3 regions of the Pararhizobium sp. LjRoot255 genome follow, and region 2 is predicted to be linked to each of the others. Evidence: predicted binding sites of a transcription regulator. Region 2 holds the regulator's gene; each other region holds the start of a gene.
The links. The regulator LexA, encoded in region 2, represses DNA repair genes until DNA is damaged. The targets are predictions, from matches to a motif close to TGTTCNNNNTGTGTTCNG.

Region 1 (9,924 bases), 1.8 Mb from region 2:
CAGCGCCATCAGCATGAACGCGATGCCGGCCGCCGTGAGGAGGAGAGAGCGAATGCTTTGCATCATTGTTACCTTTCGTTGTCTCAAATGTGGGCCCGCCCGCCCCGCCTTGCAAGACCTCCTTTGGTAGTGCCCTTCGCAATGACAGGTCTGGCTTGCGAAAAAGGCGAAAGCCGGGCACAAAAGCCGCATGAATTCATCGATAGAACGCCATCCCGTCCGCCTGCGCCGCTCGGTGCTCTCTGTGCCTGCCGACAATGCCCGCGCCCTTGCCAAGGTCGCCACCCTTGCCTGCGACGCAGTGATCTACGATCTCGAGGATGCCGTTTCCGTCGACAACAAGGCCGCCGCCCGCCAGACGCTTGCCGATCATCTTGCCCGCAAACGCCGCAGCGACATCGAAGTGATCGTCCGCATCAACGGCCTGAAAACCCGCTTCGGCGAAAAGGATCTGGCAGCGGTGCTTGCGCTTTCGCCCGACGCCATCCTCTTGCCCAAGGTGGAAAGCCCGCAGGACATCCAGGCGGTCGCAGACGTGCTGGCGGAAAACGACGCGCCGGATACCCTGCGTCTCTGGGCGATGATCGAGACCCCGCACGGGGTGCTCAATGCGGCTGCGATCGCCGAGACCGGCCGCACACGCGGCGGCAGGCTTGATTGTTTCGTGCCCGGCCTCAACGATCTGCGCAAGGAAACCGGCGTGCCTGTTTTGCCCGGCCGAACCTATCTCGTGCCCTGGCTGATGCAGATCCTGCTCGCCGGCCGCAGCTGCGGCCTCGATGTCATCGATGCCGTCTTCAACGATTTTCGCGACAGAGCCGGGTTCGCCGCGGAATGCGCTGAGGGCCGCGACATGGGTTTCGACGGCAAGATGCTGATCCACCCGGCGCAGATCGGCCCGGCCAACGACCATTTCGGCGTCGATGCTGGCGCCATCTTGGAGGCCAGAGCCATCATCGATGCCTTCGCGCTTCCCGAAAACCGCGACAAGGGCGTCATCAATCTCAATGGCCTGATGGTCGAGCGCCTGCATCTCGAGCAGGCCCTGCGCCTCGCCGCCAAGGCAGAGGCCATTCAGCATAAAAGGACTTGAAGCATGAAACTCTACCGTTTCCTCACCGGCACCGACGATGCCGCTTTCTGCCATCGCGTCACCGACGCCCTCAACAAGGGCTGGTCGCTGCACGGCTCGCCCGTACTTTCCTTCAACAGCCAGACTGGCCAGCCCATGACCGGACAGGCGATCGTCAAGGACGTCGAAGGCAAGGACTATCACCCGGACATGAAGCTGTCGGAGCAGTGAAATGAAAAGCGCCGCGCATCGTTTGATAGGCGGCGCTTTCAGCCTTCGGGCTGTTGGACAGCTCAGCCGCCCACATGCTCGACGCTCGCCTCGATCCGCTCCATGTCGTCGTCGGACAGGCCGAAATGATGGCCGATCTCATGGATCAGCACATGGGTGACGATGTCGCCCAGCGTCTCCTCGTTTTCCGCCCAATAATCGAGGATCGGCCGGCGGTAAAGGATGATCCGGTTCGGCATCTCGCCGGTTTCCATGGTGAAGCGCTCGCCGATGCCGCGTCCTTCGAACAGGCCGAGCAGGTCAAAGGGCGTTTCCAGCGCCATGTCCTCGAAAACGTCCTCGCTCGGAAAATCGTCGATCTCGATGGTGAGGTTGGTGGCAAGCGCCCGGAATTCCTCCGGCAGGTGACTGTAGGCCTCCAGCGCCAGGGATTCAAATGTGCTGATTGTCGGCGCATGGCGTTCACGCCAATCATCGGTTTGGTCTATGCGGGCCATGGGCACTCCTTACTGCCCTTTGATATAGCCATTTCATCAGCGTTTTTCGAGGGTTGAATTTGGTTGCGCCCTATCAAGGAATAAATTCTCATAAATTATCGTTGACTCTTCTGCGAAGGTCTGGAATCAATAAGAACATAACAGGAACATTACGGATTGGAGTGACGTCATGGTGCAGACGCCCATGGCGCGTGAGCGGCTTTTTGCGCTCCGTGAAGAGATAGCAAGACTGGAAGGCAAACCGGTCCCTGCCATGGCGGCGGCCCGGCAGGAGGCCTTGGCCGAACGTGGCAGCGCAGACAAGGAAAAGCATCGTCTGCCGCTGGGCGTGACGAGGCTGGATGAGGCCCTGGAGGGCGGCGTACCGCTCGACGGACTGTCGGAAATCCGCTCGCATTGTCTGCGCGATGCAACGGTCTCGGCCGGTTTTGCCCTGGCGCTTTCCGCCCTCATGCAAAAACAGGCGGCGGCCGATCCCGCGCCGATCCTCTGGATCGCCGACCGGGTCACCGCAATGGAGGCCGGCGTGCCCTATCCGGTGGGGCTTAAGGATTATGGCCTCGATCCGGAGCGTTTCCTCCATGCGGCACCCCGCAAGCTGGACGAAGCCCTCTGGCTTGCCGAAACGGCGGTCGAAAGCGGCGCCTTCGCAGTTACCCTCTTGGAGGTCAAGGGCAATCCGGCCCATTTCGGCCTGACCGAAAGCCGGAGGCTCAGTCTCAGGGCAAAGGCGGCAGGGCGGCCGCTCTTCCTGTTGCGGCAATCCGGAGACGAGGAGGCAAGCAGTGCTGCCTTCCGTTTTCTGGTCGAACCCGCGCCCGCGGCAATCAGGCTTTTGCCGGACCGGTCGATGCTTGGCGGCAGCATCGGTAATCCGGTTTTCCGTCTCACCCTGGAGAAGAGCCGAAATCCGGCGCCCCTCTCCCTCATTCTGGAGTGGAACCCCCATGACCGTCAGTTTTTCCCCGCCCGCGAGCCAGAACAGGCTCGGCCTCCGCTCAAGCGCGCAGCGCATTCTCGCCCTCGCCTTTCCGCATCTTTCAACCGACCGGATCGCACGCAGGAAATGGGGCCTGTCCTGGCGTTCGATCAGGCGTCCTGAAGCCCAACCCCTCGCCTGTTCCGGCCGGCTCGACAATGCCATGCGGCTGACGGCGCTCGACGAGGCCGCGGAAGCGATCGGCCTTAAGAAAAACCAGGCCGTGACGGAAGCGCGGGCCATCTGTCCGAAGCTCGATGTCGTCGAGGAGGACCCTGAGGGCGATCGCCGCCTGCTCGATGGCATCGCCGACTGGTGCGACCGTTATACGCCGTTGGTGGCGCTCGACGGCCGGGACGGCCTGTATCTCGACATCACCGGCTGCGTCCATCTCTTCGGCGGCGAGAAGGCGCTGCTCCAGGATATCCTGTCGCGGCTCTTCCAGATGGGGCTCGATGCGCGCGGCGCCATATCATCCGCGCCAGGGCTTTCCTGGGCGATCTCCCGCTTCGGCAATGGCGGCGTCATTGCCGACGAGGAGATGGAGCTTGTACTTTCGCCCCTGCCCGTCGCCGCGCTGCGATTGGAGGAAGAGACCGTCGCCGCGCTGCAGAAGCTTGGCTTGAAACAGACCGGCGATCTCATCCACGCGCCTCGTGCGCCGCTGGCGCGCCGCTTCGGAGCGCAGCTTCTGTTACGGCTCGATCAAGCCCTCGGCCTTGACGAGGAGCCGATCTCGCCTCGCCGGCCGGTTGCCAGCCTCTCCGCCGAACGCCGCTTGGCCGAGCCCCTTCAGGCGGAAGAAGACATCCTGCATCTGACCCGGCAGATCGCCCTGTCGCTGAAAACCAGCCTGGAAGAGCGGGGCGCGGGCGGGCGGGCTTTCGAGCTCGTGCTGTTCCGGGTCGATGGCCGGGTCTTTCGTGTCGCTGCCGGCGCCTCGCAGCCGCTGCGCGATCCCAGGCGCATCGCCGCGCTCTTTTCCGAGCGCCTTCATGCCGTTCATGACGACCTCGATGCCGGTTATGGTTTTGAAATCCTGCGGCTGAACGTCACTCGCCATGAAGCCTTCGATGCCGCGCAGGAGGATTTTGATGGCGACCGGCAAAAGGATGTTTCCCTTGCCAGCTTCGTCGATCGCGTTTCGGCCCGTCTGGGCGAAGATTGCCTGCAGAGTTTTCACCTGCGCGAAAGCCACGTACCGGAACGGGCGGTAACGGCTGCTCCCGCCATCCGCACGCTGTCATCCGGCAAGAAGTCGGAGAAGAGCAGTGTCTCCTGGTCCCGCGGCGAACGGCCGCTGAGGCTGTTTCCGCGGCCGGAGGTGGTGGAGGTTTCCTTGGCCGAAGTGCCGGAGGGCCCGCCGGAAAGCTTCCGCTGGCGGCGCATGCTGCATCGCGTCTCCCGCAGTGAGGGGCCGGAGCGGCTTGCCATGGAATGGTGGATCGATGGCGCCGATGTGCAGGCGCGGGATTATTTCCGCATCGAGGACGATGCCGGCCATCGCTTCTGGATCTACCGCGAAGGCCTCTACGGCCAGATGCCGCCGCCGCGCTGGTTCATGCATGGGGTTTTCGCATGAGCACGGCACTGCAATTTTTCGAGATCGGCGCCCGGACGAATTTTTCCTTCCTCGAAGGGGCATCCAAGCCGGAGGAAATGGTGACGCAGGCCGCGTTTCTGAAGCTCGCGGGTCTCGGGATCGCCGACCGGAATTCTGTCGCAGGCGTTGTCCGGGCTCATGCGCAGGTCCGGGCGCTGGAGGAAGAATATGAAAAGACCGTCGCGGAAAACCGGGAGCGTCGCGAAAAGGGAGAAGCGGAAAAGCAACCCTTGATGCCGGCTCCCTTCCAGCCGGGCGCAAGGCTGGTTTTTTCCGATGGCACGCCGGATATCCTCGCCTTCCCGCAAAACAGGAAGGGCTGGGCTCATCTCTGCCGCCTGCTGAGCGCCGGAAACCTCAGAACCCAGAAAGGCTCGTGCATCCTCAACGAGGCGGATCTTGTCGAATGGGGAGACGAGATGATGCTCGCCCTCGTTCCCAATCCTGCTTTGTCCGGTGATGCCGGCGCGCGGAAAAAGCTGGAAGACTGCCTTGAATGCCTGAGAAAGCGCTTCCGCGAAAAACTCTATCTGATGCTTACTCCTTCCTACGACGGTCGCGATGCCGAGGTGTTCGCAAGCTTTTCCGTGCTGGCCGCCCGCAACCGCATCCCGCTGATGGCCAGCAACCAGCCGCTCTATCATCATCCTTCCCGCCGCCCCCTGGCCGATATCGTCACCGCCATCCGCGAGCATGTGACGATTACGGAGGCTGGCTTCCGGCTGGCGCCCAATGCCGAACGTTACCTCAAGCACGGGCGCGAGATGGCGCGCCTGTTCCGGGGCTATCCAAGGGCGATCGCCAATACCGAAAAGTTCTTCAGGAGCCTGTCCTTCTCGCTGAATGAACTCAGCCACAATTATCCGGACGAAGGCGTCGAAGGGGAAACGCCGTCGGAAACGCTTGCGCGCCTGACCTTCGAAGGGGCGCGGGATCGTTATCGAAAGGGCATTCCCGAGAAGGTCTCCAGGCAGATCGCCTATGAGCTCGATCTCATCAAGCAGATGGAATACGAGCATTATTTCCTGACGGTGCGCAACATCGTCCATCACGCCCGCTACAAACTGAAAATTCTCTGCCAGGGACGCGGATCCGCCGCCAATTCCGTCATCTGTTTCTGCCTCGGCATCACGGAAGTCGATCCCACCATAACGACGCTTCTGTTCGAGCGGTTCATCTCGACCGAGCGCAATGAGCCACCGGATATCGATGTCGATTTCGAGCATGAGCGCCGCGAGGAGGTCATTCAGTTCATCTATGAAAAATACGGCATCGAGCATGCCGGTCTGACGGCGGCGGTGACGAGCTACCGGGCGCGATCCGCCGGCCGCGAGGTGGCCAAGGCGTTCGGCCTGTCGGAAGATGTGCAGTCGGCCCTCGCCAGCACGGTCTGGGGCTGGTCGGCGGCGGATCTGACGGAACGCGAGGCGAAGGCCGCGGGCCTCAATTTGTCCGACCGGACGACGACGGATGTTCTCAAATACGCGACCGAACTGATGAGCTTTCCGCGGCACCTGACCCAGCATGTCGGCGGCTTCGTCATCACGCGGGACCGGCTGGACGAGGTCATGCCGATCATGCCGACGGCGATGCCTAAGCGCTACATGGTCGAATGGGACAAGGACGATCTCGATACGATCGGCATCCTGAAGATCGACATTCTCGCGCTCGGCATGCTCACCTGCCTGAGGAAGGCCTTTGATCTCCTGGGATCGCACTATGATCGCCAGGTCACGCTTGGTGGCTTCGGCGACATGACCGACAAGGCGGTCTACGCGATGATCTGCCGGGCAGACACGATCGGCGTCTTCCAGGTCGAAAGCCGGGCCCAGATGAGCATGCTGCCGCGGCTCAGGCCGGAGAGGTTCTACGATCTTGTGGTGGAGGTGGCGATCGTCCGGCCGGGTCCCATCCAGGGAAACATGGTTCATCCCTATCTCAAGCGCCGGGAGGATCAGCGCAACAACAGGCCCATCGACTATCAGAAACCGGAGCTCAAGGCGGTCCTGGAGAGAACGCTGGGTGTTCCGCTCTTTCAGGAGCAGGCGATGCAGATCGCCATCACCGCGGCAGGCTTTACTCCCGCAAAAGCCGACAGGCTGCGGCGCTCGATGGCGACGTTCAAGCGGTCGGGACAGGTCAATACCTTCAAGAAGGACATGATCGACGGCATGGTGGGCAACGGCTATCCTCGCGATTTTGCCGAACGCTGCTTCAGCCAGATCGAAGGCTTTGGCGAATACGGTTTTCCGGAAAGCCACGCGGCCTCCTTTGCCCTGCTCGTCTACGCCTCCTCCTGGGTCAAGGCCTATTACCCCGACGTTTTCTGCGCGGCATTGCTGAATTCGCAGCCGATGGGATTTTATGCGCCGGCGCAGCTGGTGCGCGATGCACGCGAGCATGGAGTCGAGATGCGCGCCGTCGATGTCAATCATTCCGAATGGGATTGTCTTTTGGAAGCGACCGCCTTCGACAGAGACGCGATCGACCAGCGCCATGTCTCGATGCGGCCTATGATCCGGACGAAAAGGGCGGTGCGCCTTGGTTTCCGACAGGTCAAGGGCCTTTCGAAACCGGATATGGAAGGGCTCGTCGAAAACCGTGGCCAGGGCTACACCTCCGTGCGGGATCTCTGGCTGCGGTCTGGCCTGCAGAAATCCGATATCGAGCGGCTGGCGGATGCCGATGCCTTCCGGTCGATCGGGCTGTCGCGGCGCGAGGCGCTCTGGGCGGTGCGGGCGCTGGACGCGAAAAGCGCCGCAGAGAAACTGCCCTTGTTCGATCGCGCGGATCGCGCCGATCTTCAGGTGGAACCGGAAACGCGCCTGCCGGAAATGCTGCCGGGCGAGCAGGTGATCGAGGATTACCGTTATCTCTCCCTCTCCCTGAAGGCGCATCCCGTTTCGTTCCTGCGCGATGATTTCACAAGGAGGAACATCCTGCGCAACAGGGATCTTCTGACGGTGCCGAATGGGCAAAGGGTCACCATTGCCGGGCTCGTGCTGGTGCGTCAGAGACCAGGCTCCGCCAAGGGCGTGATCTTCATGACACTGGAAGACGAGACGGGTGTTGCCAATGCCATCGTCTGGAACAAGATATTCGACCGGTTCCGCTCCATCGTCATGGGCGCGCGGCTGGTGAAGATCACGGGCAAGCTCCAGAGCGAAAGCGGGGTGGTCCATGTCGTGGTCGACCAGATCGAGGACATGACGCCGATGCTTGGCCTGCTGCAACGCGAGGCCCGTCATTTTGGCGTGTCGGACCGGTCCGACGAAGCCCTGCGCCCGACCGCCGACCGTCGACAGAAGAAACGCGTGACTGTAGCGGCGCATTTCGGGAAGGGCGATCTTGTCGGGAAGGTCGATCTTGGGAAAACTGCTCGGACCGAGATTGTCGAGACCGCGAGCGTCATGCCGAAGGGAAGGAATTTTCATTAATGCGAGGTCCCAAACGTGGCAGCAGCCTTGGGAAACGACCTGCATAACCGTCCCCGCCCGGTTTTCACATTTTGGGGGCGCCAGACCTACGGTACAAATTCGAGCGCGTTTGTAACAAAATTTGTTCGGCATTTTTACCGCTCAAGAAATTTTGAAGACGATCGGAAAGGGCAGTCCGGTCTCTCCGAGCAAGTTTAAGTCAATGAAAATTCGATATTTTTAATCAAGTTTAGAATGAATCTAAGAATCTTGGCGCAAAATATCGCTCAGATATTTTTGTTGACAGTAAATATCCGCTTTTGCTTTATGAAGAAATTCAGTGCGTTGCGTATCACGGGCAGGCAGGATGCTGGTTTGTAGCTGTAATTTCATCACCGACAAGGACATCGAGGACACGATCATCGAACTCCTCGATGAGGACTGTTGGCAACTGATCGTTCCTGCGAAGGTTTATCACGCGATGCAGAAGCGCGGCCGTTGCTGCGGCTGTTTCCCCAATGTCGTCGACATCATCATCCGCACGACCGAGCGATATCATGCCAGCCGCCCCTCGACGGATGACCAGATATTTGATTTCATGACCCGCCTCAAACAATTCCACGAAGAAAACAGGAGAGCGGATCTTGAAAGGCGACATAAAAGTCATCGAGCGGCTTAACGAAGCCCTTTTCCTCGAACTCGGTGCGGTCAACCAGTACTGGGTTCACTATCGTCTACTTGAGGATTGGGGCTATACGCTTCTCGCCAAGAAAGAGCGCGCCGAATCCATTGAGGAAATGCACCATGCGGACAAGCTGATCGCCCGCATCATCTTCCTCGAAGGCCATCCCAATCTCCAGACGGTCGCGCCGCTGCGCATCGGCCAGAATGTCAAGGAAGTGCTGGAGGCCGACCTTGCCGGCGAATACGACGCCCGCACGGCTTACAAGAACTCCCGCGACATCTGTCATGCGGCGGGTGACTATGTTTCTATGAAACTGTTCGAGGAATTGCTGGCCGACGAAGAAGGCCATATCGACTTCCTCGAAACCCAGATCGATCTCTTCAACAAGATCGGTGCCGAAAAATACGGTCAGCTCAACGCCGCGCCGGCAAACGAAGCCGAATAAGGCTCCGTCTGCGAACAGCAACCCGCTTCGGCTCCCGGAGCGGGTTTTTTCATGTCCGTGGGTCGCCCGGACCTGCGCCGAATGCCCCGCGCACCAAATGCCCGGATTGTCTGCTCCCGGCGTCGATGCCTGGCACCCTCTCAGGATTTAGTAACCTGAACTGCCGCCAGACCCGTAGTCGCCCCGATCCACCGGGCGGCTATCGTCGCTTGGCCCGCTCTGACACCCCGACATCGTCAAAATCGAAAGCGCTATGGCAACGGCAGTGACAACAGATTTAAGTTTCATCATTTGTCTCCATTCATGGCGGGCATTGGCTAATCACACGAAGCCACTGGAAAGATTGTCGCCCCGATGCACGTCAAAGACAATCAGCAAGCGGGGCACGAGGTTGAGAGCCCGGGGCGCTTCGCTTCGATTTCGGCATTCTTGCAATTACTCGCTGGCACCGTCCGTCACCTATCCCGCCAAATGCTTGAACGCTGCCACGACGTCCTCGTAGACCTTGCGCTTGAACGCGACGATCAGCCCCGGCAGCTCGTGCATCGGCTTCCAGGCCCATTCGTCGAATTCGGGATCGTGGCCGCCAGGCGGCGGGTTGATGGCGATTTCGGTCTCGTCGCCCTCGAAGCGGAAGGCGAACCAGCGCTGGGTCTGGCCCCGATATTTTCCCTTGAGACCGATGCCGATCAGGTGGTCGGGCAGGTCGTAGTTGATCCAGTCCGGCGCTTCGGCAAGCAGCGAGACGGAGCGCATGCCCGTTTCCTCATAGAGCTCGCGGTAGGCCGCCTTCAGCGGATCCTCATGTTTGTCGATGCCACCCTGCGGCATCTGCCAGAGCTGGGCGGAGCCGTCATATTCGGAGTTGCCGATGGGAATGCGCCGTCCAACCCAGACGAGGCCATCCCTGTTCAGCACCATGGTGCCGACGCAGGGGCGATAGGGAAGGTCTTCCGCCTTGACCGGTTTCGACTTGTCCTTGCTCATCCGAATGCC
Region 2 (9,924 bases):
CGCCGACATCCGGGCTGTCCCAATCGCCATCCACGTAGCTTTCGGCAACGGCTATGGTGCCGCCGGTCAGGGCCCGTTGCGGCATTTTCCAGTTGTGGAGGGTGACGGAGGCAACTGGGCCGTGCACCTTGCCCTTGACGACCACCTTGCGGCTATCCGGCAATGTCAGTTTCAGGCAGCCGGCCTGCATGTGAACGAGGCCGCGCAGCACCATTTGCACCTTGGCGGGCAGATCCTTGATGATACGGGACAGATTTTCAACGGAAAGGCGCTCGCCATCCTTCGGCTCGCAATAACAGGTCTCTGCTGTGCTCATACGACAGATCCTCGCAAATCATTGCTCTCGGCACAAAATAACCTCATTCTGCCGGGCCGCCAACGTTGATTTCACGAGAAAATCCGGCCCGTCACCGCGGCCTTCCTCCTGACACGCCCGGGTCGCGCGCTTTAATCGTCAGATGCGGGCGCAAATTTTCATGGGGCATCCGCGTAGCGGAAACCATCCGCCAATGGGCCACAAATCTGACCCAATTCAACCGATCAGCTCTTCTGAAAGGCAAGATGAGCACCCAACCCGATCAGCATCGCGCCGCCGGCACGCTGCATGAGGCGTTGCGCCTGGCTCGAGCGGCGCAGCCGGTCGATCACGGCGCCGGCCAGAAGCACACAGACGATATCGGCGGACGAAAACATCAGATTGACGATCGTCCCCAGAATGGCAAGCTGCAGCCAGACGGGGAAGGCGCCGGAAACATCAGCGAATTGCGGCAGGAAGGCTACGAAGAAGATCGCGGTCTTGGGATTGAGAACCTCGACGGTGACGCTTTCGAAAAAGGCGCGCCGGGCGGATTTCGGCTCGATGCCGGGCAGGGCGACATCCCCATTCTTGCCGGCGCCGAACAGCGAGATGCCAAGCCAGACAAGATAGGCTGCCCCGGCAAATTTCACGGCGATATAAAGCACCGGCACGGCGTGAAACAGGATCGACAAGCCTGCGGCCGCCGCAAAAACATGGACATAGCCGCCGAGATGAATGCCCAATGCGGCCATCAGCCCCGACCACCGGCCGCGCGCGATCGTCTGGGCCGCGGCATAAAGCATGGCAGGCCCCGGGATATAGGCGAAGACCGCGGTGGTGGCGAGAAAGGCGATCAGCAGTTCGGTCGATGGCATTGTCGGCTCCGGGTGCGGCAGGGGGGTGGACGTTCTTCTGTACAACGGAATTGACGGATTGTCGCCCCAGCTGATCGCAAGGTTGCCGGGCGCGTCAAGCCCAGTGGGAGCTCAAAACCGAAAGCGCAGGAGCCAGCCGATTCTCCCGAGGACCGGAGCTGCCGCGAAGGCGTAAATCGCCAGACGCGCCGCCCAGGATAGCCTGGCGATCTGTCTCGGATCGTAAGCTTCCGGATCATAGGCCGGCACTTCAGTCAGCAGTTTCAGCCGCGGAACCTCAGTTTCGAGTTCACGCGGATCGTTTATCGCCCAACGCAGCCTGGCTCCGGTCACACGAACCGAAGGCTGCCAGCTGATGAGTGCCAGGCCGAGCCGGCTATAGCCATCAAAGACCAGCTCGCCGCATTGGAGATGCGCCGTCAGCCGCCGCAGCAGCTTCGTGACCTCGTCCGCCGGCAAGTAGGGAAAAAGCCCCTCGGCGACGATGATCGTCGGACGGTCGACCGGCACGTCTGCGACCCAATTCGGGTCCGTCACGGACGAGCCGATCAGGCTATAACCGTCGCGCCGCGGATAGAGCTTGCGGCGCAGCGCGATAACCTCGGGATAGTCCAGGTCGAACCAGCGGATGTTCGACGCCGGATCGACGCGGAATATGCGACTGTCCAGCCCGCAGCCGAGATGCAGTACGGTTGCTTCGCGATGGCGTCCGATGAAGTCACGCGTCCAGCCGTCGAGAATATGGGCGCGCATCGCCACGCCGATCATCAGGTCGCGATCGATCATCAGCCGCGAAAAATCATAGTCGATCCGGCTGACGGCCTCGGCGGCGAAACGATCCCGCAGAAGGGAATCCGGCAGGCGGCTTTCCCCGGCCTTCGCGTAAAGCGTGATGAGGAGGGTTTCCTTCTCCCTTGTCAGTGACACTTTTTCGGCCGTCATGGTGAACCCGTGGAGTGAGGGCCGCGCACCAAGTTGGCCGCAGCGCACGCATCCTCGAACGCGGCGACAGGCCGCTGCAATGCGCCGAACTGTACCGCAGAGTATAGGCGACAACGCAGTTGTGAGTAAGGTCAGGCGACCGGGGAGCAGGCGGGCCGGTCTCACCGCACTGAAAAAAATGCAAAGAAAAAGGGCCGCACCATAAGTGCAGCCCTTTGAAACTGGCTCCCCGGGCCGGATTCGAACCGGCGACCTGTCGATTAACAGTCGAATGCTCTACCGCTGAGCTACCAGGGATCATCTGCGCGCTGCAGAAGTGAGGCTGCTAATACAAATGCTTTTCCGATTTGCCAAGCAGTTTTTCAAAAAAAGTGCACAATCTTGTCTGACTGTGGAGAACTCCCCATCTGGGAAGGCAGCGCACTGGAAGAGCCGCAGGCAAATCCGCTCTATGGTGCACGGCATCGAGAGTAAGGCAGTTAAGTTTATGACAGAAGCGCAGAAAACGAAAAAATTCGGTATCGATGCGAGCAGACATGAACTCATTGTCGGGGCGTGGCGTCTGCCCCTGCCTCAGTCGCGGACCTTGCGTATCACCCTTGGCGCCGCGCTGCTCTTTGGCGGTATCCTCGGCTTCCTGCCGGTTCTGGGCTTTTGGATGGTGCCGCTGGGCCTGATCGTGCTGTCGCATGACCTCGCCTTCGTCCGGCGGCAGCGCCGCAAACTTTCCGTCTGGTGGGCGCGCAAGCGGCAGACGCCGTAAAATCGGCGCCAATCTGCAAGGGCCCGGCTGCAAGGGCCGGGCGTCGTCGGAGGCCTTCATTCGATGAGGCGCCAATGGCCCTAGCCACCGGAACCGGTTTGCGGGGTCGGATTCTTGTCAACCGGCGCCGGCTGCATCTGTTCCCCGGTCGCCGGAGTATTGTCGACGGTGCCCTGATCGGTGTCCTTGGCCGCCGGCGTGGTTTCCTGAATCTGTGTCGCCGCATCATTGTCGGTGCTTTCGCCGAATATCTCTGCCCCCGCCCAGGCAATGAGGGCAAGCACCAGGCTCGCGATGAGAACCATCAGCACAGGGCGGCCAAGCCGTCCTTGCCGGGCTTCGGCACCGCTGATCTTCACCCTCCGGTTCGTGTCTTCGGGCGAAACCTTGTTACCACGTCCATGGACGACCATCCCTGCCTCCTGGCCGCAGGCCGTGCCGCCGCCACAGGTTTCAACATGAGCGGAAAACGGCCTGACGGGGCAAATGTTCCGTTGCAGCAAAGGCGGACATCGGCGGTGAGAGCGCTGAATGCCGGTTTTCGGCGCCGCAAGCCCAAAAACTCGCACCTTGAAAAGGTTCAACGAATTATGGGACTTGCGGAACACATATGGAACATATAGTGTTCGTTCTTGATTTGTTTCTCGATTCCGGAGTGATCTTTCATGCTGACCCGCAAGCAACAGGAACTGCTTCTGTTCATTCACGAAAGAATGAAGGAATCGGGCGTGCCGCCGTCCTTCGATGAGATGAAGGATGCGCTGGACCTCGCGTCGAAATCCGGCATTCATCGGCTGATCACGGCGCTCGAGGAGCGGGGCTTCATCCGGCGTCTGCCGAACCGGGCACGCGCGCTTGAAGTTATCAGGCTGCCGGAGGCCTATTCCATGAGCCTGCAGCCCAAGCGCGGCTTTTCGCCGAGCGTCATCCAGGGCAGCCGCGGCGCTCCGCCGGCGCCAGTCGCCGCCAAACCGGTCGCGGCCAGCAATGAGAACAGCTCCGTCTCCATCCCCGTCATGGGGCGAATCGCAGCCGGTGTGCCGATCTCGGCGATCCAGAACAATACGCACGATATTTCTGTACCGCTCGAGATGGTTGGGACCGGCGAACATTATGCACTGGAAGTCCGCGGCGATTCGATGATCGAGGCCGGCATTCTCGACGGCGACACCGTCATCATACGCAATACCAACAGCGCTAGCCCTGGAGAGATCGTCGTCGCCCTGGTGGACGACGAGGAGGCAACGCTGAAGCGGTTTCGCCGCAAGGGCGCATCGATCGCGCTCGAGGCTGCCAACCCCGCCTACGAAACCCGGATTTTTGGTCCCGACCGGGTCAAGATCCAAGGCAAGCTCGTGGGCCTGATCCGACGTTACCATTGAGCGGCAAACCTGTATCCGCGCGCCGGGGGATGCAGGCGGCTGATTTTCTTTGAAAATTGACGTCAGCGGGGCCCTGACAATAATCGCCTGCGGTTTGGCATCAGCGATCTGCGGTATTTTCCTCGCGACGCGGACCGGCAACGGTGGGAGACAGGTTTCTCCCATGAGAAAAAACTGGAATTCGGCCAAGGCGTCTTGCACTGGATCGGAAATCGGTCTAAACGCCCGTCACACGATTAAGAGATGATCGTTACGAGGCCTCGTGGCGGAGTGGTGACGCAGAGGACTGCAAATCCTTGTACCCCGGTTCAATTCCGGGCGAGGCCTCCAAAATTTTCCACAATATTCGCAATTGGATAGGGTCGCCGCTTCAACCATGTTGGCAACCGTGTTCCATCACGCCGCCATGAACGGATATCGGCGTGATGTTTACGCCGACCGGCGGCCGACAACGCGTGTCCCGCCGCGTTGAAAGAGCAATTCCGACGTTTCGCGAAACCGGTAAAAACGTTCCAAATCCACCGCGGCGGCAACGCGCTGGCGATGACGATGCACTCCGGTTGAAAATCCGAATCAATGGCGACGAAACGCAGGAGAATTTAGCATTGCGGAATGCGGCCGGCGATCAATGATAGTAGAAGCATTCGCAATCGACCTGGCTGTCATCCGGCGCATTCCAGACGCGGACTGCCAGTTTCCTGGCCGTGCCGGTCTCATCCAGCCGGAGGCCCAAAAGCGACACGGCCGCGAGTTTTGGATTGACCGCATCGATCTCGACCGTCGAGCCGACTTGATGGACGCCCTCTTTGGGCGTCCAGGTGAAAAACTGCACACTGTAATGCATGGTGCTCTCCTTCACCGCGGATGCGTCAAATCCAGGTCCCAGACGGTACTGGACGATCCGGCAGGCAAACAGAAACGGCTCGCAACAACCGATGTGGTCTGCCTCCAGATGGAACCTAGCACGATTTGACGATCGAGTGAATCGTTATCGCGTGACTCCGGTCAGAAAGTCCCGCTCCAGCTCTCAAACTTCGCGCTGCCGGACCACTCGCGCGGGTTAGTTCCCGCGGAACAGCAGGATGACGGTGATGAAAAAGAGGGAATCGCTGGTTCATATCGAGATTTCGTGGTTGCGGCGGAAGACGTGTCTGGCGGTTGTCGTTGGGGCAGCCAGATGCTCCAGGCATCCCACCCTGTCATGCCGCATGAAGGGATGCATGTATCTCACGCAGGATCAAACCGAGCGGCAAATAATAGCACCGGCGTTCGCGCGCTGACTGGGTGTCGTGCCCGTCAGCATTTTCATGAACTTACCCCCCATTGGGAAAGCCTGACGCAGGAACGTCCAGCAATTCTGCGTACAAGATTAATTGGGTGCCGAGTTCCTTCGCGTCCGCTGCAGACATTGCTGCTTGAATCTGATGCGGCGGACGATCTGTTGACTGATACACATCCCACTCATGCTGCGAAAGCGCATAGCCGAGCCGCAGAACGACGGCGCCGTGCAGCGGCATAGACGTAACGCCCCATTCCACGAGCGTTTGGATTTTGAGCTGTTCGTTATTGTCAAATTCCCAATTTGCGTTGTCAGTTGATCCCACGACGCAGATCCTCCCATGCAAAGATAGGCGCGCCCTACGTCCGATAATGTATATTCAAATATTCTAACATTCATGCACACTAAAGACGTATTCCCACGCATCCCTAAGGTCATTTGAATGTCGCTCAGATTCGGTGCTCAGGAGCCGTCAGACAAGGGGTCACAGCAGGCACATGCCGATGACACATGCCGTGTCGGCCATCAGGGCATTGAGGAGCACAAGAGCTGCTCATCGCCTTTGATGTATGCCGGGCTGTACACGTCCGCCGCTGCCATGGCCGGAACCGAGGACATCAGCGCGAGAATCACCCCAATCATGAGTTTTGCCGGGACAGGCCGTTACCTATGTCTCCGGGTCAGACAATTGGGAAATCTGGCGGAAGAGGTGGGATTCGAACCCACGGTACGGTTTCCCGCACGCCGGTTTTCAAGACCGGTTCCTTAAACCACTCGGACACTCTTCCATCTAATTGAAAAGGTTCGTCTTTCCGGTTTATCCGGAAGGTTTGAAATCAGCGTTTGCTACCGATTTGCTACCTTTTCACTCGATGGCTGGCTTTTTACCAGCTTTGATCGCCGCGTCAACTTGCTCTGCAGCATTTGCCTGCATTGCCGGCATGGCATGGGAATAGAGTTCAAGTGTAATCCCTATCGTAGAATGACCAAGGCGCTCACTGGCGATCTTCGGGTGCACGAAGCTGTCTTGCATGCGAGTGACGGAGGTCATGGAAGCGGATAACGCCCTGCTTCAACGCAATTTGCTGCGGTTAGCACATAACTGAATCAACAACATGCGACATAGCGATACTGCGTTGCATGAAGCGGGGCGCTGCGTGGCTGCCCTCAGGCACGGGATCCGCATTCACCGTGTGTCAATTGACGAGTGCAAGCCGACGCGATCAAAAGGGTTTTTGAGCTGGCCGCCGCGCACCTGCAAGGCCCCCACGGACAAGGAAGTCGCGATTATCGTTGCGGCCATGCGTCGATATTTCGATGCACCCGATGCGCCAACGACCAGGCTTCCAGTGAAGCCGAACCCGAACCTGGACGTGCCCGCTGGTGCCGAGGAGGGATACCGATTTTGGCCCATTGCGGCCCCATATCCCTACGATCCGCAAGGACCGCAACGGATGGTTTTCTGCCCTCCGTCTCGCCGATCGGACCGAGCAAGACGCGCCACAACCGGCGGACCTTGCGACGCCGGGAAGGTCAAGTCTCGAGGAGACGCTGGCAGAGGAACATCCCTGCGCTAGTCGACGAGGTGAGGGCGGTAGAAGTTGACGATCCGGGTGCGGGCGCGAGGCCTGCTACCCGGGCTTGTGACAAAGTCGATCGAGCGCCTCGCGAAGCGCGGTTGCGGCCTGGTTGCGTTCGTCGAAAGACATCAGCTCGGGTTCAGCCTCCAGCTTGAGATGCGGCAGCTCGGTTCGAACGGCGCTGCGGGCGGCGACTAGATTGGCCTTCAGATCGAGGACGCGAAAGGTGGTGACGGGATAAGCGATGCCCCTGATCTGGACGTGCCCCAGCTCCACGCAGGCGATCGTGTCCTTCACTTGCGCAAACGTCTCATAAGAAATGAGCACGGCGCCCGGCGGCGCCTCCTGTTCGAGGCGCGAGGCGAGGTTCACGGCGCCGCCGATGATCGTGTAGTCCATCCGATCCTCACTGCCAAAGTTGCCGACAGTGCAGTAGTCGGTGTGGATGCCGATGCGGCATCGCAGCGGTGCTTCAATTCCGATGTCGCGCCAGATTTCGGCAAGTTCGCTCATCCGCTCCTGCATGGCGAGAGCCATCTGCACGCAGGCGAGCGCGTCCTCCCTGACGCCGCGGGTCTCGGGATCGCCGAAAAACATCAGGATCGCGTCGCCGACATACTTGTCGATCGTGGCGCCGTGTTCCAAAGCAATCTTCGACATTTCCGTCAGATAGTGATTGATGAGCTGGGTGAGATCCTCGGACTCCATCTTGTCGGTGGTCTCGGTAAAGCCGGCAATATCGGAAAAGCATATTGTCAGCTTCTTCCGCTGGCTGGCAATCCTGACGTCCTGACGGCCGGTGAATATCGAGTTGTATACTTGCGGCGCCAGATACTTCGCCAGCTTGCTCGAGAGCGCCTCGAGCGCTGCGGATTTCTCGGCGAGATTCTGTTCCCGTTGCTTCAGCTCCGTGATGTCCGAATAGACGGCGACTGTGCCGCCGCCGGTGATCCGCCGCTCGCTTATCAGAACCCACCGCCCGTCGCCTCGCCGCTGCACCCACGGTTCGCCGGGATTGCGGTGCCGGGAGAGGCGCTCGGCGACCCATTCCTCGAACCGACCCTCAGCATCCCTGATGTAGCCGCGCTCGGCGGATCGGCGAATGATGTACTCGAATGTCGTGCCGGGCGTCAGTTCGATCGCAAGGTCGCTATAAAGCAGCTCGCGGTACCGGCTGTTGCTGAGGACGAGCCGGTCCTCCTTGTCGTAGAGAGCAAACCCCTCGGAGATGCTCTCGATGGCATCGACGAGCCGTTGGCGCGCCTCGGCAACCTCGCGCAGGTTTTTTTCCTCGACCTCGACTGCGGTGTCCCGGAACAGCCTGAGCGCCTCGGCCATGCGGCCGATTTCGTCACGGCCCGCGGCAGGCAGCGGCGCACGAAGATTGCCGCCGGCGATTGCGAACATGCCTTGGCTCACCGCTCCCAGACGCGCGAGAAGGCTACGGTCGACATAGAGCCAGACAATCAGAACCGAGCTCAAGAGGCTGAGAAAGGCGGAGCCAAGGACAACTCCCGTGCCGTAGCGCTGGACGACCGCGGCTTCGAGACCGGACGCGGCGATCTCGCGATCTGCCGTGGCGACCAGGTGATCGACGGCAGCGGTGAGATTGCGGGACAGCCGATTGTTTTCGGCCAGAAGCTTTTCGCCCTCAGCCAGGACGGCAAACTCGTCCTGTCGCGCCTTTGGGATGCTGTTGTCACCATCGATCAACGCCTTGAACTCGCCCACCCGCAGTTGAAAGCGGGTCCGTAGCTTCTCGTCGATCTCGGTTGAAACCGTTTCGAGGACGGCGAGCGACCGGCGCAGCGGAAAGAGCATCAACGCAAGATCGCCTGGCGTCGGTGCGTTCGCCAACTTGACCAGAGCGTCGTTGACGGCGGATATCTCCTGGTGTGCCCTCTGCTGGGGGATGTAGGCCGTAATCGCCTCGACCAGGTTGGCAGTCGCCGCCGCGCGTCGGTCTGGGGCGAGCGACGCGTCGACCGCGACCGTCCTCGATTGCGCAAGTTTGGAATTCATCACCAAGATGCCAGCCGCCAGGAGGCGCTGACCTGCAATTGTCGTAGCCGATAAGCGGCGTAACAACTCCTCCTTGCGCGCGACCACGGTGAGGCGGGTGGCGACAAGGTCGTCGAGTGCGTCGAGGTTGCGCCGCAGACCAAGCACCGCCGCCTCGATCTCGGCCGCCGCCGCCGTGCCAAGCGTGGCGCCCTTGAGCGCGGCAAGCAGTTCTTCGAGGCGCGTCATCTCGACCGCGATCGCAGCCGAGACCTCGTTGTGTCGTGCCTTGCTCGTCGAAGTCAGTACAGACGGCGCAGTTGCCGCGACCCGCTCGGCCTGGCGCGACAGCTGGAGGGACGCCAGCGCCGACGGCACCCGACCCCTGGTTATGCCGTCGACGACCTCTCCTACCTGGAGGAAGGCATAAAGAGCAGCTGCCGTCGCGAGCACCGCGAAGGTGCTGATGCCGAAGAAAGCCAGCAACAGGCGGCCACGTATACCTAGACGTTCAAGCATCGCAGCGACGCTTAATCTGAACGATCGCGCTGACTTGATCTGCATAAGATGCCTCAAGCGACGCGTGTGGCGTGCTTCTCCTATTCAACCGGCACATACTCTCCACCCCGCCAGACGTACCACACCCAGCTTTGGTTCGTGAGGTCGCCCTTGTCGTCGAAATCGACCGGGCCGAGCACAGTGTCGAACTCCTGTCCGCGCAGTGTCGTGATGACCGCCGGCAGCTCGAGCGAGGCTGCCTTCTCGACCGCCTGCGCCCAGAGCTGGACGGCAGCGTAGCTCAGC
Region 3 (9,924 bases), 270 kb from region 2:
AAGGGGACATCTATCGCGACCGCTACCACATGTCTGCCGGTTTGCCGATCTATTCCAACATCGTGCAGTTCGACATGACGGTGAATGGTCAGAAGCATTAGCACGGAGAGGTCTTTTCAGCCCCGCCGGCGCGCGATTTTTTCCATTTTTCAGGCTTGTTACCGCGGTAACAAGCCTGAGGACATGCCGACACCATACTATGCCAGAAACTCCAGCGCTCCCCTTGGGAATTGACGGTGTATAGATGGGCTCTTATCCTTCGAAAAACATTATTGATTTACTGCATGGCCCGGCAAACACGGGGTGGATCGATGCACTGTAAATTCCTCACATCGCTGATGGCGACGTTGAGTATTGTTGCCGGGACGGCAAGCGCTCAGGAAGTGCTGACGACGGCAACGCCGGACCTTCTCGTTCGCTCGCTCGATCCCGTCCTGGTGCAGAAGGAGAAGACACGCGGCTTGAAGATCATCGGCGCCAAGGAACTGGAGGCGATCAACAGCTACGGCGACAAGCTCGCGGCGACGGTCAATCTCGCGGTCAACTTTCACCTCGGTTCCGCCGAGTTGACGCCGCAGGCACAGCGGCTTCTCGACAATGTCGGCAAGGCGCTTCAATCGAGCGATCTCGCCTCCTACCGGTTCGTGATCGGCGGTCATACGGACGCGACCGGCACCGACGGCGATAATCTCCAGCTCAGCCGGGCACGGGCGGCCTCGGCGACGCAGTATCTGGTCTCGCACTACAAGATCGCCCCGAGGCGGCTGGTCGTGCGCGCCTTTGGAGAAACCGCCCTGCTCTTTCCGGATAGCCCGGAGGACGGCCGCAACCGCCGCGTCGAGATTTCGACTTTGAAATAACAAGAGGCCCGGCATTGCGAATGCCGGGCCTCGTTTTTCAGCCGAACTGGCTGCCAATGAAATCCTTGACGATGCGGATAATGCCGCGGCCAAGCAGATCATCGAGCGCATCGACGAACTGGTCGACGTGCTGACGTTCGCAGATCAGCGGCGGCTCGAGTCGGATGACATTGCGATTGTATTCGGTGAAGGCGACGAGCGTATCGTAGTCCTTCAAGAGCAAGGCGCCGATGAAGCCCGAGAGCGAGCCCTTCAGCTTGTCGTCAAGCACGCCGACGACCGGGCGCAGAACCATCGGCAGGGTCTGGCTGAAATCCTGGAACTCCAGCCCGACCATCAGGCCCTGGCCGCGGACATCCTTGATGATTTTCGGATATTTCGCCTTCAGCGCATTCAATCTTTCGAGCAGATAGTCGCCCTGCACCGCCGCGTTTTCGATCAGGTCCTCGTCATACATGATGTTGAGGCCTTCGATTGCCGTGATGCAGGCCTCGCCGATGCCGCCAAAGGTGGCCTGGGCGTGGATCATCGCGGTGTTCTTCGTGCCATAGGCCTTCATGTAGACGTCGCGCTTGGCGATCATCGCGGCCATCGCCGACTTGCCGCCGCCGAGCGACTTGGCAAGCGCTGTCACGTCCGGAACGACGCCAGAATGTTCGAAGGCGAAGAAACGGCCGGAGCGGCCCATGCCGCACTGGACCTCATCGGCGACCCAGATCACGCCATGCTTGTCGCAGAGCGCGCGAACCTCGCGCCAGAATTCCGGCGGTGCCGAAATGATGCCGCCGCCGCCCTGAATGGTTTCAAGCACCAAGACACCGATCGTCGGATCGCGTTCGAAGGCGTTGCGGATCGCATCGATATCGCCGAACGGCACTTTAACGTTGTTGTCGAGCAGCTTGAATTCGCCGCGATAAAGCGGGCCGTCGGTGATCGACAGCACACCCTTGGTCTTTCCGTGGAAGGAATTCTCGGCATAGACGATCCGCGGGCGCTTCGGGCCGGCGGCCCGCTCGGCCACCTTGAGCGCCGCCTCCATCGCTTCCGAACCGGAGGAGCCGAGGAAGACCATATCGAGATCGCCCGGCGCGATGGCCGCGAGGTTTTTGGCGAGCGCCGACGCATATTGCGACATGAAGGCGATCGCGATCTCGTGGCGATTTTCGTCCTGGAATTTCTTGCGGGCCGAGAGGATGCGCGGATGGTTGTGGCCGAAGGCGAGCGAACCGAAACCGCCGAAGAAATCGAGGATCTTCCGGCCGTTCTGGTCGGTGTAGTACATGCCCTCGGCGCTCTCGACCTTCACCTTGTTGAAGCCGAGCAACTTCATGAAGTGAAGCTGACCCGGGTTCAGGTGATCCTTGAAGAGCGTCGTCATGTCGGCAAGGCTCATCGCCTTGGCCTGTTCGACGGTGATCAGATCCGGCTTCCTGATGCCGCCGTCAAGAACAGGGGCATCGAGGGCGGGTGCGTCGACTGTGACGCGGGCTGGCTTGTCGAGCATTGTGATGATCCCCTCGTTCATTCCGCCGGCACAGTCGATGTGTGCGCGTAAACTTTTCCCGCCTTCTTGGCGCAATATTCATCGTAAGCCGCGATCAGCATGGTCCCGTCATTGTACTCAGCCTTCCAGCCAAGTTCGCGTTTCAGCTTGCCGGTTTCGCGAATGCACATTTCATCGGCGATCAGGTACTGTTCCGGGTCCATGATCGGCATGTTGATGAAATCAAACGCAGCCAGCGTCGCCTTGACCGCGAAAGCCGGTGTCGGCAGCAGGAACGACTTTGAGCCGGCGTGAACGATTAGGTCGCCGAGCAGCTTGCGCACGGACGGCGGGTTGTCGGAGCCGAGATTATAGGCCTCGTTCGGCACCCCGCCCTTCCAGGCAAGCCGGGCGGCCTCGGCACAGTCGAACACCGAGATGAACTGATATGGGTTCTTGCCCGAACCGATCATCGGTACCGGCAGGTTGGCGTCGATCAGCTTGAACAGCTTTTCCAGGATGCCAAGTCGGCCGGGGCCGATAATCAGGCGCGGGCGGAAAATCGAGATGTTCATACCCTGCTTGCGCCACTCAGCCGCCAGCTGTTCGGTTGCCCATTTCGACTTGCCATATTCGCCGAGCGGCTTGGCCGGATGGTCTTCCGTCTGCGGCGATTGCACCGTGTGGCCGTAGATCATGTCGGTGGTGAACTGCACCAGCCGGCCGGCGCCGGCTTTGGCCGTCGCCTTCATGATATTTTCGGCACCGTAGTAATTCACCGGCCAGAAGAATTCCCAGCGCTTGGCGCGCACCTGCAGCGGCGACAGCATCTTGGCCGCCATGTTGTAGACCATGTCGTCCGGGCCGATTTCGACTTTCATCACGTCGTCCGCGTCGGTCACGTCACAGCGCACGAAGCGGGCGCGGGCATAATGGGGCAGATCGGACTTGACGATATCGGCGACGAGAACCTCCTCGCCGTCCTGTACGAGGCGTTCAGCCAGATGACGGCCGACAAAACCGTCACCGCCGAAAATGATATGCTTCATGATGCGCTCCCGATTTTTGCTGTTTTTGCGCCCGCGGCTTCAAGCGGCGACCGGCTGTCGTGGGAAGACATTCCCGCCCCAGACATGCCAGATTGGGCAATAAGGATTGTTCCGACGCAGATGAACGCGATGCCGGCGATGCGCCAGGCGTTCAGGTCCTCGCGGAAGACGAAATAGGCAAAGACGGCCACGGCCACATAGGCGAGGCTGAGGAATGGATAGGCGAAGGAAAGTTCCACCTTCGACAGGACGTAGAGATGCGACGCCATCGAAATGACGAAGGTCGCAAGTCCGGCGAAGACCCAGGGGTTGAAAACCACCTGGAAGATGCGGGTAATGAAAGTATCAGCCGTGAAGCTCAAAGGTCCAAGCGACAGCATGCCCTGTTTCAGCATGAGCTGGGCCGCGGCGTTGGTGAGTACGGTGAAGAGAATGAATACGATATACTTCATGTCGGTGTTCCCTGTTCCCATCCACACACCTATATGCAAGAGCGGTATATTCCGTGAAATTCCCGAGTTTATTTAATTCAAATTGTAGCTGTTCTCATTTCGGCAAAGCCAAGGCCGTTCTCTTCCAGAAGTTCGAGACCATCGCCGGATCGCGCATTTTTTCCAGCTGACGCCACTGCGGGAACGAAGAATCAAAGGTTTGCGGGCTCATCCGGGCGTCCTTGTAGGGATTGACGGCACCGCCGGCCTCGATGACGATGGCATCGAGCCTATCGAGGAGCTTCAGGGTCTGTTCACCCTGATTGGCGAAATCCAGCGTCAGTGTAAAACCCGGCCGCGGAAATGAAAAAAGCGCCGGCGACCTTTGCTCGCCGAACTTCTTCAGGACTGTCAGGAACGAGGCATGGCCGGCCTGGCGCGCCGTTTCCATGAGCCGGGCGGTAATCAGCACCGCATTGTCCGCCGGATAGACGCTCTGGTGCTGGTAGAGGCCTTTCGGCCCATAGAGCAGGTTCCATTGGCCGATGGCGTCCAGCGGGTGGAAATAGCCGGGCCATTTTACGGTCGTAACCGTCTCGCCGCGTTTTTCCTTGCGGAAGTAGAATTCGTTGAACGCCTTCAGCGTGAACCGGTTCAGCAGATTGAACGGTGGGGAAAACGGCACCGACAGTTTCGTCGAGCGCGGCATGTCGGGAAATTCGCAGGACGCATCCGCGTGATCACCGGCCAGCAGGACGCCCCTGCCCGCGCGTTTGCCCGTTGCCAGCTGGTCGATCCAGGCCACCGAATATTCATGCTCGCCGTCCACCCGCTCGACCATGTCGAAGTAGTCCTCGAGCCGGTTGAAGCGGATTGCGTGCTGCTGGATATGGGGCGACGGCACTTTCATCAATTGCAGATCGACCGACAGGATCAGCCCGGTCAGCCCCATCCCGCCGATGGTGGCACGAAATAGGTTTGGATTTTCCGTTGCCGAGCAGGTCAGCAATTCTCCGGTGGAACGCAGCAGCGTCAATCGCAGGACATGCCTGCCGAACGTGCCGCGCGCATGATGATTCTTGCCGTGAACGTCGTTGGCAACCGCGCCGGCCACCGTCACAGCGGCGGTTCCAGGCGTCACCGGCAGGAAGAAGCGGTGCGGGATCGCCTGTTCAAGGATGGCGTGAAGCGTCACGCCCGCATCGCACGAGACAATTCCAGTCCCCGGATCGAAGCCGAGGATGCGGCTGCGCATGCGGCTGTCGATCAAGGCGCCCTGGTCATTGTGGCAGCTGTCGCCGTAGGACCGGCCATTGCCGAACGGTAGGAACGCGCCGGCGGCCGCCTTGTCCCACAGGTTTTCATAGGCGTCCGGCGAGACGCTTTGGCGGGGATGGCAGTCGATCCGTCCCCAGCTGTCGAATGAACGATCGGTCATTGCCGGCCCAGCGCACCTGCGAGAATGAGCATGGCGCCCATCGCCATCGTCACGAGGCTGCGCCAGTCGCGCATGATGAACACGACCGGATCCTCATGCAGCATGCGGCGGCGGGCGAGCATCCAGATCCGCAGGAGCATGTAGAGCACCAGCGGGCAGAGCGGCCACAGCGCCCAGGGCAGCGTGTACATTTCCTGCATCTCCTTGCTGTGTATGTAGAGCGCAAGCACCAGAGCAGAGGCAAAGGCGGATGCGACCCCTGCCTGCCCGACCATCTCGAAATCGACCGCGACATAGCCGCGGCCGGGAACCTGGTTGCCGTCGCGCCCGTCATATTCGTCGAGTTCGACGTAGCGCTTCACCAGCGCCAGGCTGAGGAAGAAGAACACCGAGAAGGACAGGAGCCAGAAGGATAGCACCGTGCCGGTGGCGGCGGAACCGGCAACAATACGGACCGTATAGAGGCCGGCCAGCGTGAAGACGTCCACCAGCAACTTGCGCTTCAGCACGAAGGTATAGGCGGTCGTCGCGATTGCATAGAAACCGAGCACGAGCGCAAAATCGTAAGGCAGCACGGCCGTCAGAGAGAGAGACGCGACGAGAAGGCAGAGCGCGATGGTCAGCCCCATCGGCACGGACATCTGGCCGCTCGCAAGCGGCCTGTTGCGCTTCGTCGGGTGGCGCCGGTCGTTGGTGAGATCGGAGAGATCATTGATCACATAGACGGCGGAGGCGAGAAAACTGAAGGCGAAGAAGGCGAGAATGACGTTGATCACGGCATCGAGGTGCAGAATGTCGTGATTGAGCACCATCGGAACGCCGATCAGGACGTTTTTCGCCCATTGATGCATGCGGATCGATTTCAGGGCCGCGAGACGGCTGGTCTTGCCGATATCGAGCTGCTCGGCATCATGCGCACGCCGCCATTTCTCAGCTGCCGCATCCGGTGCGACGACGATCGCCTTGCGGGCTGCGTCGAACACCGGAACGTCGTCACGGCTGTTGCCCATATAGTCGAAACCGCCCTCGCCGAACTGCTCGATCAGCTTTTCGCGTTTGCGGCGGCTGGTGAGGTTGATGTCGGTCGAGCTGTGAAGGACAGAGGAAAAGACCCCCGCATGGGCTGCGACCCCGAGTGCGACGCTTTCCGCCGCGCCGGTGACGAGGACGAGCTGCCGGCCGGTTGCGCGCTCGTGCTCCAGACGCTTAAGGACCGCCTCGCGATAGGGCCAGTCGGCTGCCTGGCGTCCGGAGCGGGCCGCGACTTCATATTTTAGCCGTGCCTTACCCTTGGACATCCAGTACAGAACAGCAAACAGCATCAGCGGATTGCGCAAAAGAACGATCGCCACGCCCTCCCAGAGCGTGTCGGCGGCCAGCAACGTGCCGTCCAGATCGACGCACAGCGGAATATGCCGTGTTTCAGTACGAGCATCCATAAGATCAAACCCCGAGAAGACGTGCCGGGGACAGTCCCATGATCAGCTTTAAGAAAAGCAAACAGTGCACGCGTCCACGAGTATCAAACTACTGCGGTGGTTAACGAGTCCCCGAGATAAATAAGAAAATTCAATCAAGTCCGATCCAGTTCAGCGCATCGCGCCAATCGGTCATGCGAACCGGCGTCCCGTGCGATCCGGTCTGGAACAGGACGAAGCGGCTCGGATAGCCCGCCGTTTTCAGCGACCGATAGAGCGCGACCTGATCGGCTGCGGCGTAGACGCTGTCGGCGCTGCCATGGCTGAAGAACATCGGGAGCTTCTTTTTGTAGGCGGCACTCTTCGTGAAAGTCTGATCGGTGGGACCGCCCAGGATCATCATGCCGTTAAGCGCCGCTACCGCCTGCGGATTGCGCGTCAGGCCCCAGCAGATGAAGCTGCCCATCGAGGCGCAGGCCAGCACCACCGGCCGACCCGGAGATTGCTGCTGCGCATAGGCGATCAGTCCGGCAATGTCGGCGACGCCGTTGTCATCGAATGAGCGGACACTCGGCGCATAATAGACACCGCCGTTTTCGACGGCGAGGTTCTTCAGCCGGTTGAAATTGCCGCCGAAGGACCAGTCGTTGGCCCCGAGGCGCCGATCACCACCGCGGCCGTGGATAAAGATCACCGAGAACGCCGCACCCTGCTTGCGGCCGACACGGGTAATGTCGAGCGGCCGCCCTGCGGCATCGATGGTCTCGTTGGCCTGCTCGCTCTTCACACCCAGTGCAACATAGGCGCGTTTTGCCCGGCGCTCGGGAACCTGATCACGGCCATTGATGTCGCGCATCTCCTGATAGTCGACGACGCGATAATCGCCGCCATCCGCCGTTTCGAGGAGGGTTCCATAGGAAAACAGCTCGTCCTTGAAGGGCTTCAATTGTCCGGCGGCGGCTGGAAAAGACGAAACCGCCATTGCGGCGCAGGCAAAAAGGCTGCGAAAGATCAAATGAGCTGTGGACAGGTGCATTCGGAATGTTCCTCTTTTGGTCCAAGCCTTGCCATCGGGCCTTCCGCAACGCAACAGTTGACGGTATTGAAGGCGTAACAGGTGTATTTGCGGGCACTCGGCCGAACGACATGACCAGTTTGGTCGCTCTGATGCCAAGAGTCTGGCAGAATTCCGGCGATTCGCGCAGACATTCATGGCGGCTTATCCGTAACTTGATCGAGCCGAAAGCCGCCACCACGGAAAGACCTCTGAACAGACCATGACCGACAGCAACGATCTCTTTTCAGCATTTCCCGAGAAACCCAAGCCTGCGATGGAATCCGTCGTGCCGAAGCCGGTGACGCCGGCCGTTGCTCAGCCGGCGGCCGAACAGCGCGCGCATGCGACGCCTGCGCTGAAAACGGACAACGGCGACTACAACGCATCGGCCATCGAAGTGCTCGAGGGGCTGGAGCCGGTGCGCCGCCGTCCCGGCATGTATATCGGCGGCACCGACGAAAAGGCGCTGCATCACCTGTTTGCCGAAGTCATCGACAACTCGATGGACGAGGCTGTCGCCGGACACGCGAATTTTATCGACGTCTATCTCGATGCCGAAGGCTGCCTCTCCGTCACCGACAACGGCCGCGGCATTCCGGTCGAGAACCATCCGAAGTTTCCCGGCAAATCGACGCTGGAAGTGATCATGACCGTGCTGCATGCAGGCGGCAAGTTCGACAGCAAGGTGTATGAGACGTCAGGTGGTCTGCACGGCGTCGGCGTCTCCGTCGTCAACGCATTGTCGGATATTCTCGAAGTCGAGATCGCCCGCAATCGCAAGCTCTACCGCCAGCGCTTTTCGCGCGGCATTCCGCAGGGCGGGCTGGAGGAGCTCGGCGACATCCAGAACCGGCGCGGCACCAAGGTCAAATTCCATCCGGATCCGGAGATCTTTGGCGCGCATGCCAAGTTCGATCCGGCCCGGCTGTTCCGCATGGCCCGCTCGAAAGCTTATCTGTTCGGCGGTGTCGAAATCCGCTGGTCCTGCGATCCCTCCCTCATCGAAGGCACGGAGACGCCGGAAAAGGCCGTCTTCCACTTCCCCGGCGGCCTAAAGGATTACCTCCAGGCGACGATGGGCAAGGAATTCACCGTTACCCGGGAAATCTTTGCCGGCAAGACGGAAAAGAACGGCGGCCATGGGGCGCTGGAATGGGCCGTCACCTGGTATGGCGGCGATTCTGTCGTGCATTCCTATTGCAACACCATCCCGACACCGGAAGGCGGCACGCATGAGGCCGGGTTTCGCATTGCGCTGACCAAGGGGCTGAAGGCCTATGCCGAGCTCACGCAGAACAAGCGGGCGGCAATCATCACGACCGAAGACGTGATGATCTCGGCGGCCGGCATGTTGTCAGTCTTCATCCGCGAGCCGGAATTCGTCGGCCAGACCAAGGACAAGCTGGCGACGGTAGAAGCGCAGCGCATCGTCGAGAACGCGCTCCGCGACCCGTTCGATCATTTCCTCGCCGACAACCCGCAGGAAGCAGCCAAGCTGCTCGAATGGGTGATCGAACGCGCCGACGAGCGTGTGCGCCGCCGCAAGGAAAAGGAAGTCAGCCGCAAGACCGCGGTGCGCAAGCTTCGCCTGCCCGGCAAGCTCGCCGATTGCTCGCAGAATTCGGCCGAAGGCGCCGAACTTTTCATCGTCGAAGGGGATTCGGCCGGCGGCTCGGCCAAGCAGGCGCGCAACCGCGCCAACCAGGCGATCCTGCCCCTGCGCGGCAAGATCCTCAACGTCGCCAGCGCCGGCCGCGAAAAGCTCGGCGCCAACCAGCAGATCGCCGATCTCACCCAGGCGCTCGGCTGCGGCACGCGCAGCAAATACCGCGAGGAAGATCTCCGCTACGAGCGCGTCATCGTCATGACCGATGCCGACGTCGACGGCGCCCATATCGCATCACTGCTGATCACCTTCTTCTATCAGGAGATGCCGGAGCTGATCCGCGGCGGACACCTGTATCTGGCCGTACCGCCGCTCTACCGCATCACGCAGGGCGCAAAGACGCTCTACGCCCGCGATGACGCCCATCGGGTGGAGCTGATGGGAACGGAGTTCAACGGCCGCGGCAAGGTCGAGATTGGCCGCTTCAAGGGTCTTGGCGAAATGATGCCGGCGCAGCTGAAGGAAACCACCATGGACCCGGCCAAGCGCACGCTGCTGAAGGTTGCCATCGACGAGATCGAT

Region 1: a site for LexA is predicted at 1,932-1,949, ahead of ACSQ2W_RS08745 (ImuA family protein). Genes of this name have one in related genera too.
Region 3: a site for LexA is predicted at 7,722-7,739, ahead of parE (DNA topoisomerase IV subunit B). Genes of this name have one in related genera too.

What each region holds. Positions count from the first base shown of each region.
Region 1 is NZ_CAXUPQ020000001.1:1,785,704-1,795,627, reverse strand. Features, by position in the region: gene ACSQ2W_RS08765 (hypothetical protein) at 1-63, opposite strand, end outside; gene ACSQ2W_RS08760 (HpcH/HpaI aldolase/citrate lyase family protein) at 191-1,093, shown strand; gene ACSQ2W_RS08755 (DUF1737 domain-containing protein) at 1,097-1,303, shown strand; gene ACSQ2W_RS08750 (metallopeptidase family protein) at 1,366-1,800, opposite strand; gene ACSQ2W_RS08745 (ImuA family protein) at 1,970-2,902, shown strand; gene ACSQ2W_RS08740 (Y-family DNA polymerase) at 2,943-4,361, shown strand; gene ACSQ2W_RS08735 (error-prone DNA polymerase) at 4,358-7,819, shown strand; gene ACSQ2W_RS08730 ((2Fe-2S)-binding protein) at 8,166-8,477, shown strand; gene bfr (bacterioferritin) at 8,443-8,928, shown strand; gene ACSQ2W_RS08720 (RNA pyrophosphohydrolase) at 9,388-9,915, opposite strand.
Region 2 is NZ_CAXUPQ020000001.1:3,592,288-3,602,211, forward strand. Features, by position in the region: gene ACSQ2W_RS17220 (class I SAM-dependent methyltransferase) at 1-316, opposite strand, end outside; gene ACSQ2W_RS17225 (LysE family translocator) at 541-1,173, opposite strand; gene ACSQ2W_RS17230 (class I SAM-dependent methyltransferase) at 1,285-2,115, opposite strand; tRNA gene ACSQ2W_RS17235 (tRNA-Asn) at 2,338-2,412, opposite strand; gene ACSQ2W_RS17240 (hypothetical protein) at 2,603-2,878, shown strand; gene ACSQ2W_RS17245 (hypothetical protein) at 2,959-3,291, opposite strand; gene lexA (transcriptional repressor LexA) at 3,544-4,260, shown strand; tRNA gene ACSQ2W_RS17255 (tRNA-Cys) at 4,517-4,590, shown strand; gene ACSQ2W_RS17260 (hypothetical protein) at 4,686-4,892, shown strand; gene ACSQ2W_RS17265 (hypothetical protein) at 4,886-5,104, opposite strand; gene ACSQ2W_RS17270 (hypothetical protein) at 5,574-5,864, opposite strand; tRNA gene ACSQ2W_RS17275 (tRNA-Ser) at 6,238-6,327, opposite strand; gene ACSQ2W_RS17280 (hypothetical protein) at 6,405-6,557, opposite strand; gene ACSQ2W_RS17285 (PAS-domain containing protein) at 7,171-9,639, opposite strand; gene ACSQ2W_RS17290 (branched-chain amino acid ABC transporter substrate-binding protein) at 9,720-9,924, opposite strand, start outside.
Region 3 is NZ_CAXUPQ020000001.1:3,858,634-3,868,557, forward strand. Features, by position in the region: gene ACSQ2W_RS18455 (YceI family protein) at 1-101, shown strand, start outside; gene ACSQ2W_RS18460 (OmpA family protein) at 312-860, shown strand; gene ACSQ2W_RS18465 (aspartate aminotransferase family protein) at 898-2,364, opposite strand; gene ACSQ2W_RS18470 (NAD-dependent epimerase/dehydratase family protein) at 2,382-3,392, opposite strand; gene ACSQ2W_RS18475 (transporter) at 3,389-3,844, opposite strand; gene ACSQ2W_RS18480 (FAD-binding protein) at 3,939-5,261, opposite strand; gene ACSQ2W_RS18485 (UbiA family prenyltransferase) at 5,258-6,700, opposite strand; gene ACSQ2W_RS18490 (alpha/beta fold hydrolase) at 6,831-7,715, opposite strand; gene parE (DNA topoisomerase IV subunit B) at 7,957-9,924, shown strand, end outside.